DNA from 4 places in the Paenibacillus sp. FSL R5-0636 genome. Region 4 is predicted to be linked to each of the others. Evidence: riboswitches for the same ligand, from Rfam matches in the RefSeq annotation. Region 4 holds a riboswitch; each other region holds the start of a gene.
What was found. A riboswitch is a leader RNA that binds a small molecule or an ion and turns the genes downstream of it on or off. The one in region 4 is predicted to bind cobalamin.
Positions count from the first base shown of each region.

Region 1: another riboswitch for cobalamin. It lies ahead of metE (5-methyltetrahydropteroyltriglutamate--homocysteine S-methyltransferase); the one in region 4 lies ahead of MKX34_RS04560 (DUF4430 domain-containing protein).
Region 2: another riboswitch for cobalamin. It lies ahead of MKX34_RS02380 (anaerobic ribonucleoside triphosphate reductase); the one in region 4 lies ahead of MKX34_RS04560 (DUF4430 domain-containing protein).
Region 3: another riboswitch for cobalamin. It lies ahead of MKX34_RS03910 (S-layer homology domain-containing protein); the one in region 4 lies ahead of MKX34_RS04560 (DUF4430 domain-containing protein).

Region 1 covers NZ_CP150232.1:5,031,086-5,034,299, reverse strand. Annotated here, with positions in the region: gene MKX34_RS22965 (DedA family protein) at 1-218, shown strand, start outside; gene MKX34_RS22960 (undecaprenyl-diphosphate phosphatase) at 269-1,129, shown strand; cobalamin riboswitch at 1,229-1,435, shown strand; gene metE (5-methyltetrahydropteroyltriglutamate--homocysteine S-methyltransferase) at 1,590-3,214, shown strand, end outside.
Region 2 covers NZ_CP150232.1:543,017-546,230, forward strand. Annotated here, with positions in the region: gene MKX34_RS02380 (anaerobic ribonucleoside triphosphate reductase) at 1-1,509, opposite strand, end outside; cobalamin riboswitch at 1,751-1,986, opposite strand; gene MKX34_RS02385 (MTH1187 family thiamine-binding protein) at 2,365-2,673, shown strand; tRNA gene MKX34_RS02390 (tRNA-Thr) at 2,768-2,839, shown strand.
Region 3 covers NZ_CP150232.1:898,874-902,087, reverse strand. Annotated here, with positions in the region: gene MKX34_RS03910 (S-layer homology domain-containing protein) at 1-1,978, opposite strand, end outside; cobalamin riboswitch at 2,142-2,343, opposite strand; gene MKX34_RS03905 (cellulase family glycosylhydrolase) at 2,686-3,214, shown strand, end outside.
Region 4 covers NZ_CP150232.1:1,062,085-1,065,298, reverse strand. Annotated here, with positions in the region: gene MKX34_RS04560 (DUF4430 domain-containing protein) at 1-1,143, opposite strand, end outside; cobalamin riboswitch at 1,313-1,516, opposite strand; gene MKX34_RS04555 (hypothetical protein) at 1,644-3,214, opposite strand, start outside.

The DNA of each region.
Region 1 (3,214 bases), 3.1 Mb from region 4:
AATTTGGAGTATTTATGATCTTCACAACGATTGGCACATTGGGATGGAATTTGCTGCTTGTGCTTATTGGCGCGGCTTTGGGCGAATCCTGGGAAGACATTGCCATGTACATGGATGTGTACTCCAATGTGGTCTATGTACTAATTGCTGGCGGATTAGTTATTCTTGGGTTTCTGTACTTCCGCAAACGCAGCCGGAGAATGAACACTGAGGGCTAAGCGGGTGGAGGACTGATAATAGAAATGACTATTAAAAAGGAGGGAAACACATGGAGCTATTAACGATTATTAAAGCCATTATTTTGGGGCTTGTTGAAGGTTTAACCGAATTTGCTCCAGTATCCTCCACGGGTCATATGATTATTGTTGATGATATGTGGCTGAAATCACAGGAGTTATTTGGACAATATACGGCAAATACCTTCAAAATAGTTATTCAACTGGGTTCTATATTAGCGGTTGTTGTGATTTTTAGAAATCGATTCATTGATCTGTTGGGCTTAAGGCGTTTCAGCCGTAAGCAGTTGGATCCTGTAACAGAGAAGCTACCGCAGTTAGAGCAGGGCGGGCACCTCAAGCTGACACAGGTTCTGGTAGGGTTAGTGCCTGCAGGTGTGTTAGGTGTTCTGTTTAATGATTATATTGATGAGCATTTATTCTCTACCTCAACGGTGTTAATTGGTCTAGTGATCGGGGCTATATTAATGATTATTGCGGATCTGTTTGGGCCGAAGAAGATCAGAACTGAGAGTGTAGATCAGATTACATACAAACAGGCACTTGGTGTAGGTCTTGTACAGTGTTTTTCGTTATGGCCTGGATTTTCACGCTCGGGCTCGACGATTTCTGGTGGCGTAATCCTCGGGATGAGCCATCGTGCCGCTGCTGATTTTACGTTTATTATGGCAGTACCCATCATGGCAGGTGCCAGTCTGTTGTCACTGATGAAGAACTGGCAATATTTCACCATGGACGCGCTGCCGTTTTTTATTGCAGGCTTTATTAGTGCCTTCCTATTTGCGCTGTTATCGATGCGTTTCTTCTTAAAACTGATCAATCGTATCAAGCTCTTACCGTTTGCTATATACCGTATAATTCTTGCTGCTGTAGTATATTTCGTATTTTTCTAAGTCCGTTATAAGGAATCGATATAACAGAAGCCCCAGTAATCTATTGCAGATTGCTGGGGCTTTCACGTATGATGACATCAGATTAAGACACTCAAATGATGAATGATATCGGAGACAGGTGCTGACCGGAAAATAGTAATTCGGTAGGCTTAATAGGGAAATTCGGTTCGAAGCCGATGCGGTCCCGCCACTGTAACGGAAGAATCTCGAGCAACAGAGGTCACTGGCAATTTACTACTGCTGGGAAGACTGCTCAAGATGTTGACGCCGCTAGCCAGGAGACCTGCCTGTTTCAACAGCACTGCTTCACCTACGGAAGATAGGGAGGTGTTAGACGTTAACCATGGGTATATCATGGGCGTCTTTCCCTTTGACTTTTTTAGGGAAGGGCGCTCTTTTTTATAGGAAAGCAAGTAGTTTTGGAGTTTGAAATAAGAGATTGAAGAGGGAGTGTATCGAAATGACGAATAAGGTAAAAGTAAGCAATCTTGGATATCCGAGAATCGGAAAGAACCGCGAATGGAAAAAGGCACTGGAGGCATTCTGGCAGGGGAAAATAAATGAGGAGCAATTCCGCTCCGAAATGGCAGCAATCCAGCTGCAGCATTTGAAGACCCAGCAAGAAGCAGGAATTGAGCTTATTCCGGTAAATGATTTTACATTTTATGATCATGTGTTGGATGCGGCTGTTATGTTTGGAATCGTACCTCCACGGTATGCGTATGATGGCGGCGACATCGGGCTTGATCTTTATTTTGCAATGGCCCGTGGTAATGCTGAGGCTACTGCCTGCGAGATGACCAAATGGTTCAATACGAACTATCACTATATCGTTCCAGAGATCGGCACACAAACACCACGCCTGACTGAAAACAAACCTCTAGCGGCTTATCGTTTTGCTAAATCGCAGGCAGGGATTGAAGGTAAACCGGTACTTTTAGGTCTGTATTCCTTCCTTAAGCTGTCCAAAGGTTACGCAGCGGCAGATATCGCCAAGATTGCTGCACGTTTTGTTCCAGTCTATGTTCAACTGCTACAGGAACTGAAGCAAGAAGGGGTAAGCTGGGTACAAATCGATGAGCCAGCGATTGTTACAGGCATAAGTAAAGAAGAATTAACACTGCTTAACTCGATATACACAGACATTGCCGGCTCCGTGCCGGGCTTGAATATTATTTTACAGACGTATTTTGAAGCTGCTGAGCCGCTGGAGGCACTGCTAGAGCTGCCTGTTCAAGGCTTGGGTCTTGACTTTGTGCACGATGGTGGAACGAATCTGGCTTCCATCGAACGTCTTGGCTGGCCGAAGGACAAATGGCTGGGTGCCGGAATTATTGATGGACGGAACATTTGGCGTTCCGATTTAGACGCCAAGCTGCAACTGGTAGAAAAGCTCAGCGTTCATGTACCGCTTGATCGTCTTATTCTTCAGCCTTCTTGCAGTCTGCTGCATGTCCCAGTCACCGTTCAAGGTGAAGTGAAGCTGAAGGCGACAGTTAAGAATGCGTTAGCCTTTGCCGATGAGAAGCTTAAAGAGCTTAGTCTGCTCGGAGCAGCCATCGCAGATAAAGGAGAAGCTTCTCAAGCAGCGCTGGCCGCTAGTCGTGAAGCTATTGCAGCGTTCCGCGCACTACCTGAGCGTGGCCGTAAGGATGTGGCGGAGCAAGTGCTTGCACTTGCAGCTCTACCAGACCAACGCAGTCTGCCTTTTGCTGAGCGCTTAAAGGTGCAGCAAGAGAAATGGCAGCTTCCACTTCTGCCAACCACTACAATTGGTAGCTTTCCGCAGACAGTCGAAGTGCGCCAGGCGAGATTGAAATGGCGTAAAGGGGTCTGGAATCAGGAGCGTTATGATGGATTTGTTCGTGAGCAGATCGCGGATGCAATTACCTTCCAAGAAAAGCTAGGTCTGGATGTTCTGGTCCACGGCGAGTTCGAGCGTACAGATATGGTGGAGTTTTTCGGAGAAAAGCTGGATGGATACTTGTTTACTAGTAATGGCTGGGTTCAATCCTACGGTTCCCGTTGCGTTAAGCCGCCGGTGATCTACGCGGATATTGCATTTATACAGCCTATGACTGTTAA
Region 2 (3,214 bases), 520 kb from region 4:
TGCTGGAGTTGCGAACAGAGTGATGTTGAGATCCAGTTCCTCACTTTTCCGATCGCAATAGTCCCGCATATGACGCACAATAGCCAGCGCCTTGGCATGAACTTCCATATCCTCGCCATGGTGTTTGCCGTACATAGCTTTCATACATTCCGCCATACCGATGAAGCCAAGAGACAGACTGCCATGCTTTAGCAGATCGCCTACAGTGTCATCAGGTGCAAGATGCTCGCCGCCTTCCCAGACGCCTTCTCGCATCATGAAATCGGAAGCTTTAGCTTTTTGTGCGGTTTGAATGTGGAACCGATGAAGAAGTCCTTCCAGCGCAATATCCATATAATGATTTAGATCTTCATAGAAGCCAGCTTCGTCTGCGATGGTACGTCTGCCTGTTACTGTGCCGTGTGCCAGACCTAGCCGAACCAGATTCAGTGTATTAAAGGAAAGGTTGCCCTTTCCAGAGCAATGATTACGACCAAAACGGTCACCGAGCACTCGGGTTCGGCAGCCCATTGTAGCGAACTCCGTATCAGGATCACTTGGATCATAATACTGCAAGTTGAGCGGAGCGTCCAGATTAGCGAAGTTTGGATATAGTCTGCGCGCAGAACATTCAGCCGCTTTTAGGAACAGTTCATAGTTAGGATCGCCTTGTTGTTGATTGATTCCTTGCTTGCATTTGAAGATTTGAATCGGGAACACTGGTGTTTCTCCGCTGCCAAGTCCGTTCATAGTTGCTGTTAGCAGAGAACTGATCACAAGCTGACCTTCTGGTGAAGTACAAGTACCGTAGTTGATGCTGGTAAACGGTATTTGTCCACCGGATCGGCTGGACATGGTATTCAGATTATGTACCATACTTTCAGCCGCTTGCAGGGTTTCGATTTCGGTTTCCTTTAGTGCAAAACGGAACGCTCTTGGATATAACTCCGCCAGATCGGTCCGGCTCATCGTAATCTCGCCCAAAGATTCATCAGCTTGTCCTTCTTCAAAATAATCCAGACCCTTGCGGAACAGCTTGGCGAAGGATTTGGTTACATAAGGTGCCAGATCATAGTCGAGTTTATTGGCGGATACACCACCATATTGAGCATTTTGCTGGGATTGGAAAATAATCGCTACCAGAGACATAGCAGTCATTATTGAGTTCGGAGGACGAACGCTGCCGTTGCCGGTATTGAAACCTTCACGGAGAAGTTTATCAAACGGGATAAAAATACAGTTCGTCGTTCCAATCGCGTATTGATCCAGATCATGCACATAGACGACATTGTCATCAATAGCCTGCACTAGCTGCGGCGGCATCGTAAAATTGCGGGCGTACCATTTTGAATATTCACTGCCGAACTTGCTCATTTTACCGGAGAAACTCTCTCCATTCAAATTGGCATTCTCGCGCAATAGGTCCATATCCCGACTGTCGATAATATCCCGGCCTAAATCAATGAGCTCTTCTAAAAGAACTTCCCGTGCATTTTCTACTCCATTAAATTGTCTCTCCAACAACGTCATTGTACAGCTCTCCTCTCAGTATAAAAGAAAAACATCTATCATCAAATCCATATATCCATAGGAAGTTGGACTGCCATAAGCAGTCGTATATTTGTTCTGATTACATAAAAAAAGCATCCCCTACCCGAGGATGGCAGAAAATGCCCGATGCGTTATGTAAATATCCACACGGATATTTGCAGAGGTCTCTACGTAGATGACCGCATGCGGACACCATCCCTGTTCCTCGCAGGCATCAATAGTTGGTGTCGTCGAAACAGGTAGGTCTCCTGGCTTCCGTGGGATCTCTCGGCGCCTTCCCAAGGGTGTTCCTAACCCTCAGTGGCATCTGCCGGGAGATGTGGATTCTCAAGCTTCCCAGAAGCTTAAGAAGGCCATCCGGTTACAGTGGCGGGACCGCAGCGGATTCTCACCGCGCTTCCCTATTAAGCTCTAAATCCGGTTAAGGATCAAAGCGCCTGTCTCCACTATATTTTGTTGTCGTTAGATAAAAATAACCCAAGATGTTGTGTTTGTAAACAGTTTTTTAGAAAACCCGCGCGGGGAGCGGGTTCTTTAAAAGTACTCCACAAATGATCCACAGGCTGTCCATAAGTAATCCACAATTGATCCACAGGGAGATGCGAAATGATTCATAAATTGTCCGAAAAGATGCCACAAAGAGTCCATAAATATAGTGCAGATGACCCTAGAATTTGCGCATGAGAAAATACTCTTAGCCCAAAGTCATATTTTGAAGTAATCAGAAGAAATAGAAAAGATAAGGGAGGATAATCTTGCTTAGTTTGTGACAGAGCGGTGGAATTGTTACAATGGAAGAAGATAGGTACTATAAAATTTCGAGGAGGTATTCTCATGCCTATTGCTGAAGTTACAGTTATTCCAATTGGAACAGGCAGTACCAGTCTTAGCAGCTATGTTGCGGATATGCAGCGGGTGCTGAAGACAGTAGAAGGGATTACATATGAACTTACGTCCATGGGGACGATCATCGAAGGGCCTCTGCAACGCATTTTTGCCGCGGTAGAAGCTTTGCATGAGTCTCCTTTTGCCGCAGGTGCAGAACGTGTCTCTACCTCACTTAAAATAGACGACCGCCGCGATAAACCCTCCACTAGCCGTGGAAAGTTAGAGTCTGTGGAGCGTAAGCTACAGGTGGATTAGCAGTTTAGGAGGGCGGAAAACAGGGAGAAATAGGCTTGCGTTTCTGGCTGAAAGTTGTATAATATTTTTTGTTTGACAGAAAAATCAGCCTTAAGCTGGTGTAGCTCAGGGGTAGAGCAACGCACTCGTAATGCGTAGGCCGGGGGTTCAATTCCCTTCACCAGCATCCCAAAAAACCATACGTGGCGCGGATTTCCGAGGTTTCGGGACCGCGTCATTTTTCATTAAATCCCCTGGCTTCTAACATTCTTCTAAAAGATAAGACATGGCGAAATCGCTAATGAAAACGGTATGACTAGTGGTCACTGTCGAGCAGATGGAAGGCGTGTCGCAAGCTGACAGCAATCAGAATGAAGGATGGTGGAGGAGGAGCAGCATAAGCTGCTTTTTTCTTGCGGGGGCAGATCGGTTAGATGGTAATTACTATAAAAATAAAAAAGACACCACAAGGTGTCTTAGTACAGATACTTTTCGCTCGAATTTCACGAGCTCGTCAGTGAACTGAGTTCATAAGCAAGACTGGCTACGGCTAACAGATGAA
Region 3 (3,214 bases), 160 kb from region 4:
GACCCTCTGGTTGCCCAGGCCCCGGTTCTTCCGGTTGTTCCACTTTCACATCATTCATATCAAAGAGACGGCTGCTATGATTGATCAGACGATCATAAGACACAAGTGCATACGTACCTTGGTCCGTTGCCATATTGTCTACTTTGCCTGTGAGGATATGCTTAAATCCACCCTCAGGTGCAGCAAAGCTAAGCAATGCATCAATAAGCGAATTTCCACTTTTAACAAATCTAGTGTCAGTGTGCGGATCTACGCCTACACCAGTTAAGGCTACAATTACCTGTGAGATACTTTCGCTGCTAGTGCTTCCCCAGCTTGTAAATCCGCCTTGATTGTTTTGGTTATCGGACAGCCATTGGATGGCCCGATCCACGGCGGCTTTTACATCATCTCGGGTTGCATAATAAGGTGCAAGAGCTTGCATCGCCATCGCAGTCATATCGACATCGGCTTTGGTTACGCCTAATGCCCAGCCACCAGCTTCTGCTGTACCTTTTTTAACCTCTTTATCTAAAATGTACTGAACTAGTTTTTCTCTTGTGGTCTGTTCTGTAACTCCATCAACTACTGGGATCTCATAGTTATGGCTATCTAGCGCAATCAGAGCAAAAATCGGACCATTATTGCCTTGCTTTTGGATATATTGATAATCAGCGAGTGCTTTTCTCAGATCATATCCCGCAACATTTGTGATATCTTTTCCGATAGAGGTAAGCCCAAGAATCGCTCTGGAATTCTCTGTGCTTTTATTGGCGTCGAGTTTTCCATCCTCTTTAATGATCGATGCTATTTTCGTTGCTACATTGTTGTAATAAAGATCGTAATAACCGTTAGGTACTGTATAGTTCGCCCGTGCCAGAGAAAGGATCGACCATTCTCCACTACCTGTTCCAAACGACGGATTCTTTACAGTGTTTAGAATATAGGCAAGGCTTTTATCTAACTGTTGTTTGACGGCAACTGTAGTTTCCAGTTTGTAAGTAACTTGATAAGTTACATTTGTTTTGTTTCCAGCTCCGTCAAGAGCCGTTACAGTAATTGCATTACTGCCTGAATTCAGAGAAGCTTTGTACTCCCCATTCGCAGGTGATAAAGTAACACCATTCAGCTTCACTTCTGGAATGATGTCACTATATACATTGTCTGTGACAGCTACTTTGAAGCTTATTTCTTTATTGGATACTTCCTGTTTATCTTGTATGCCACTTACTGTAATAACAGGGGGTTCTATGTCTAATGCATGGTTAAGCCCTACAAGTGCATGATCTACACTTATTTGAGAGCTTGCCATATTTTCGAGCACGGAATAGGCTTGATAAACTGCCGATTGTACTACTGGTCTGTCCAAAATAGTTTCTTTATTAGGGTCACTGTTAATCTCGGCGATTTCCGCAGTTAAAGCATCCTTATTGGCAAGTTGAACTGGGATTTCTCCCCAGCCACCAAGATCAGAACCATAGCCATAAGTGGTGAACTGAGTTCGAATAATGTCACCGTCTTGAGGCTTATAATCGGTCATCCCAAACGGAGGAAACACATTATTTACTGCATACATCCAACCCGACATGGAGGTATAGTCAAACTGACTTAACCACTCTGGGTCTGCTTTAGTGCCGACTGTTTTCCCATCGGCTGAAATCATATCTAAAATATATTGTGGAATATTGACTTCACTTCTGCCACTATCTTTAACCTCTGATAAATAAAAACCACTATCTATATTTCCTAAATATCTATAATTCCCATCACCTAGCGCACGTGTTATTAAAGATGCGCCATTATCGCCTTCATAAATCGGAACTTTAATAGGCTCCTTAATATACCCTTGGCCTAAGGTGAATTTCTCTACGGATACAGATACATACCCTTTAAGGGTAGAGCTTGCTCCATTTGCTTGAGCCGGGATAACACTTGTAGAGAATGTCGTGATAAATACAGCTACAATGAGTAACCACGCTAAAAACTTATTTTTCTTCATTTTTCCATAACCCTTCCCTTCATACCTATGATAAAAAAACAGAATAAACTTTCTCATAACCACAAAAAAACCACTCAACATAAACGTCAAGAGGTTAAGATAGTGAACCACAATACTAGCTGGCAAACACTATTCAAGCACCTCTCTATCGATCGTAGAGTTTGATGGTGTAACAGAAAAAGGCAGATATTCTGGCTCAAGTATCATCACCCTTACTGCCTTCCCAGTTTCCCAGTGGCATTTTGCAAGGACTCCTCTTTCACAGCGGCGGGACCGCGCGGGATTCACACCCGCTTTCCATTTAACCAATCTATGATTGTACTTCCGCAACATTCATAGTTGGCACCTATTTCTAATTTTAAATTTTCATGCTTCATCATATCTAATATATATGCTTTTGTCATGTTATATTTCTTTTTTGTATAACGGGCAGCTAGAGATAATCCTATTGAATAACCAATTTCTACGAGTAGGGATATTTAAATAATTTCTTTATCCAACTGTGGGGAAAATTAATTTAAATCACTAATTCTTATATGAATTTGCCACAAATTAGTAAGGTACTCGCTGAGTTAATTCTATGTTAGGGTATATTCAGAAAGCGTTTACAAAAATAACATTGGAGGTGTTCGTGTTCATCTAACCACCAAGTACAGCGTCAAAGCCAGGTCCAAGCATCCTAAATTTATCTCACAAAGGAGAATTCAATGACTACGCGAATCCAGAAATCCTTCTTATCATTGACACTTGTCACCGCTCTTCTGCTCTCTCTGTTCTCATCCATGGCTGCAGCTGCAACTAAGGATGAGCAACAAGCTAAGGCAGCGCCAAAGAGTAAGATCCAATCCTATGTAGACGAAATGCAGCCCGGATGGAACCTCGGTAATACTTTAGATGCTACAGGTGAGGACGAAACCTCCTGGGGCAATCCTCGTGTGACCCAAGAACTTATTAAAAAGATCGCCGCTCAAGGCTATAAAAGTATTCGGATTCCTGTGACCTGGGATACTCACATGGGTGCGGCACCAGACTATACCCTAGAAAAAGCCTACCTCGACCGTGTGGAAGAAGTTGTCGGCTGGGCACTGGACGCCAAGCTTTATGTCATGATTAATGTCCATCATGATTCCTGGCTATGGGTAAGCCATATGGAAGAAAAACACGATGAAACGCTGGCGCGTTATAATGCAGCCTGGACTCAAATTGCCGATCGCTTTAAGGACAAATCCGATAAGC
Region 4 (3,214 bases):
GCCCGAAGGATTCGTGATCGGCAAGTTCGTTTGAAGCGCCAGCTTCTCTAACGCTCCAAGTGCGTTGCCAGCATAGGCGTACCCTTGTGCCAACGTGGCCCGTGGTCCCTCAATCGTTACAGGAGCGTAGATGAGTGAGCTCTGAACGGAGGATTTGGAAAAATCGTATAGCTTACTGTTGCTTCCTTTATACAGCAAATTATACGCAACCAGCGCCTGAAGTCCTTGCTCTGTCGCCAGAACATTACTGCTTCCACCACGGCTATGGGTGAAGCTACCATCAGCTAGACGATAGCTAAGCAGGTTCTCCATTAGATCCACTTTGTTTTTGGTGTATTCTAATCCACTAGGATCAACTCCGAAGGATGTGAGTCCAAGGATTGCTTGTGCGCTACTTTCAGCACTGTCACCGTAACCCCCATGGCTATCTTGAGCTGCAGATAACCAAGCTACGGCTTGTAGCCCTGCTAAGTAGGCTTCGGGATTATTTTTATGTGCCGCCAGAGCCGTCAAGGTTATCGCTGTCATATCAGGCTCACTTGCGCCTGAGGTTAATGCAAAGCCCCCATCCGGATTTTGTTTGGAGAGAATCTCCGTAAGGAGCTTATCCGCCGTCCATTTCGCGTCACTTGGGATATTATATTTACCAGAATCCAGCGCAAGTAAAGCATATACCGGATTATTTAGCGTCTGTTCACTGAGCTTGCTGTTATTATAAATTTTCTCAATCAGATTATAGCCAGGAGTCGTTCCGTTACCAGCAAAGCTAGTAGGATCTGCACCAATCGCTCTCACTGCGAGCACGATTCGAGCATAATCGGTTACATTGGCGAAATTGCCAGCTGCATCCTTTACTTTTTTCTCAAGCTCTGAATGGTAACTGGCTGGCAGCTTATATCCTGCTTGCGCTAATCCAATAGCTTGCCAATCCGATTGCACGCCACCTTTCAAGAGATATTCTGCAGCCGCATAAGTCGCATCCGCAACATTAATCCGCTCCGCAGCAGTTGCTTCCAGACCGGAGCCAGCGCTCGCTTCTGCAAATATTTGTCCTGCCGGAGCAAGAGATGTTCCTAGAATTGAAATGACCATGAATAAGGCCAGCCCAAGTGCTACAAACTTGGAAGACATGATTTTCTTCATTGTTTAACCTCTTTCTGTATAAGAATGGGTACTGCTGGGAATAAGACGCATAACATAAAGACCGCCCCTTTGGAGGGCGGTCAGGGAAGATTACAAATCGAGGCTGAGGCGCTTGCTTCCTGCCAACAGTCCATCTGTATATGTTCCACATTCTTACCCCACGAAGAATAGAAACGCTCACGAAAAAGGCAGGTCTCCTGGCTGATGCTTCATCGCTGTTCTCCACCTTCCCACCCTACCTTCGGGGCAGTGGCTTATAGAAGAAAAACTCCGCACATACAGTGGCGGGACCGCGCCGGACTCTTGCACCGGACTTCCCTTTTAAGCAGACGACTAGATTGATAGAGTCTGCACCTTTTCCAGTATGTAGTATCTTATTTTGACATCCATAATCATATCTATTAATACATAGCATGTCTATAGAAAAGCTTAGTATGGGCAGCAAAAAAATGAACAGCAATACACCACCTGCCGGTAGGTATTGCTGTTCAGAAAGCTTGTTATTCGGCTGTTCCTTCCGGACTTGCAGTTGGGGAGGGTTCAGCACTTGAATCAGAAGCTGGTGGAATATTAGGGTCGGGATCTACGATCAATGTAAATCTTCCGGCCTTGATCATACTTTTCTCTAGAATTGTCGCTCCAGGCTCCAATGTAACCTCAACCTGATAGGATGGTTGTTCACCTTCAGTCACAGCTGTTGCGGAAGGCAACCCAGTGCTGTCCTCAGTATCAGAGGAAGGCGTAGGAGACGGAGAAGCATCAGCTACTTCGTTAGTAGCATCTGCACCTTCTGCTGTTCCTCCAGTAGTGCCAGCGGCATCTGAATCGTCAGCGGCGTTTCCCTCATCCGTCCCATCCGTTGACGGCACTGGACAAGTGCCATTCGTAGCAGCGACCTTAAAGCTTTTATCTATCTCTGTAGACGAAGACATTGAACTAATCTCAGTCGGTTGAAACTGCACACAGTCATCTGCACTTGCGAAGGTGAACACCAATATGCTGCTCCCCTTATCTCCTTCGTCGCTCTGATCCTTCAAGTATACTGAAGCCGGAGGCAGCTCATTACCTGCACTCTGAACAGGGGTCGGCTCAGGGCTTGTCCCCGGCAGAGCCGTCTTCGTATCATCCGGGCGCAGCATACTGAATACGATAATTGCAATAATCACCAGAATACCCGTAATGGAGCCGGAGATTAAGAGTCGAAATCGGCTGCGGCTGATCCAGCGCGCCAGCGGGGAAGCCAGTTGGGAGCGGGCTTCATTGTACACATTTTGCAGAGCAGGCCGAGCTGCCGCGACATAGTTCTTTCGGAATTCCCGATTCTTGAACGCTTCACGATCACTGCTCAGGAAATACTTCAGAATCGCTTTGCGGTAACCCGGTTGCAGCTTTTTATTCGAAACCGTAAATAAAGGATTGCCTTGCGACCAAGCAAAAAACCGATAGATGATTTCTTTGTCGGAACCGGCTTTACGCTTTAACAGCTCCAGAAGCGCATCGTAATCCAGCGGACCTCCTTCACGCTGAGTTGTATAGTAAAAGGCTAGCGGAAGCCGTTCAAAGGGTTCCAGAACACGCGCCTCTTTTAGCAAACGACGACCCAGTAGCTGCACATCGTCTAGTTCCTGCGGAGACAATCCTGCAAAAATCTCCTCATTCGGCTTCTCTTCACCAAACCAGCGGTAAGCGGCGCGCAGCGCATTCTCTTTCTGCTTGCTAATCCTATCCAGTGGCGGCTGCCAATCGACAACATTACCATAACGTAAAAAAACTACCTCCAGAAGCTCCTCCTGCGTCATATCGGAAAGCGATAAGCGGTTCAGTAAGAATCTATCTGCTGAAGCAGCAAGATCCTGCATTAGGGAGAGTGCCTTAGGAGCAACTCCGGTTCCTTTGCGGCGATCTTTTTCTGCCTTATCTACAATTTCATGAATTTCCGCTACAGAAGCCACCGGATCATGTTCCAGCTGGAGCTTTTCAAGCAAATAATCCTTCACAGCATTTTGAGCAAAAGACTGCTCTAACGCCACTGGCAGGAACCGCCCCCAATGGAGTACAAAGCTCAGTATAT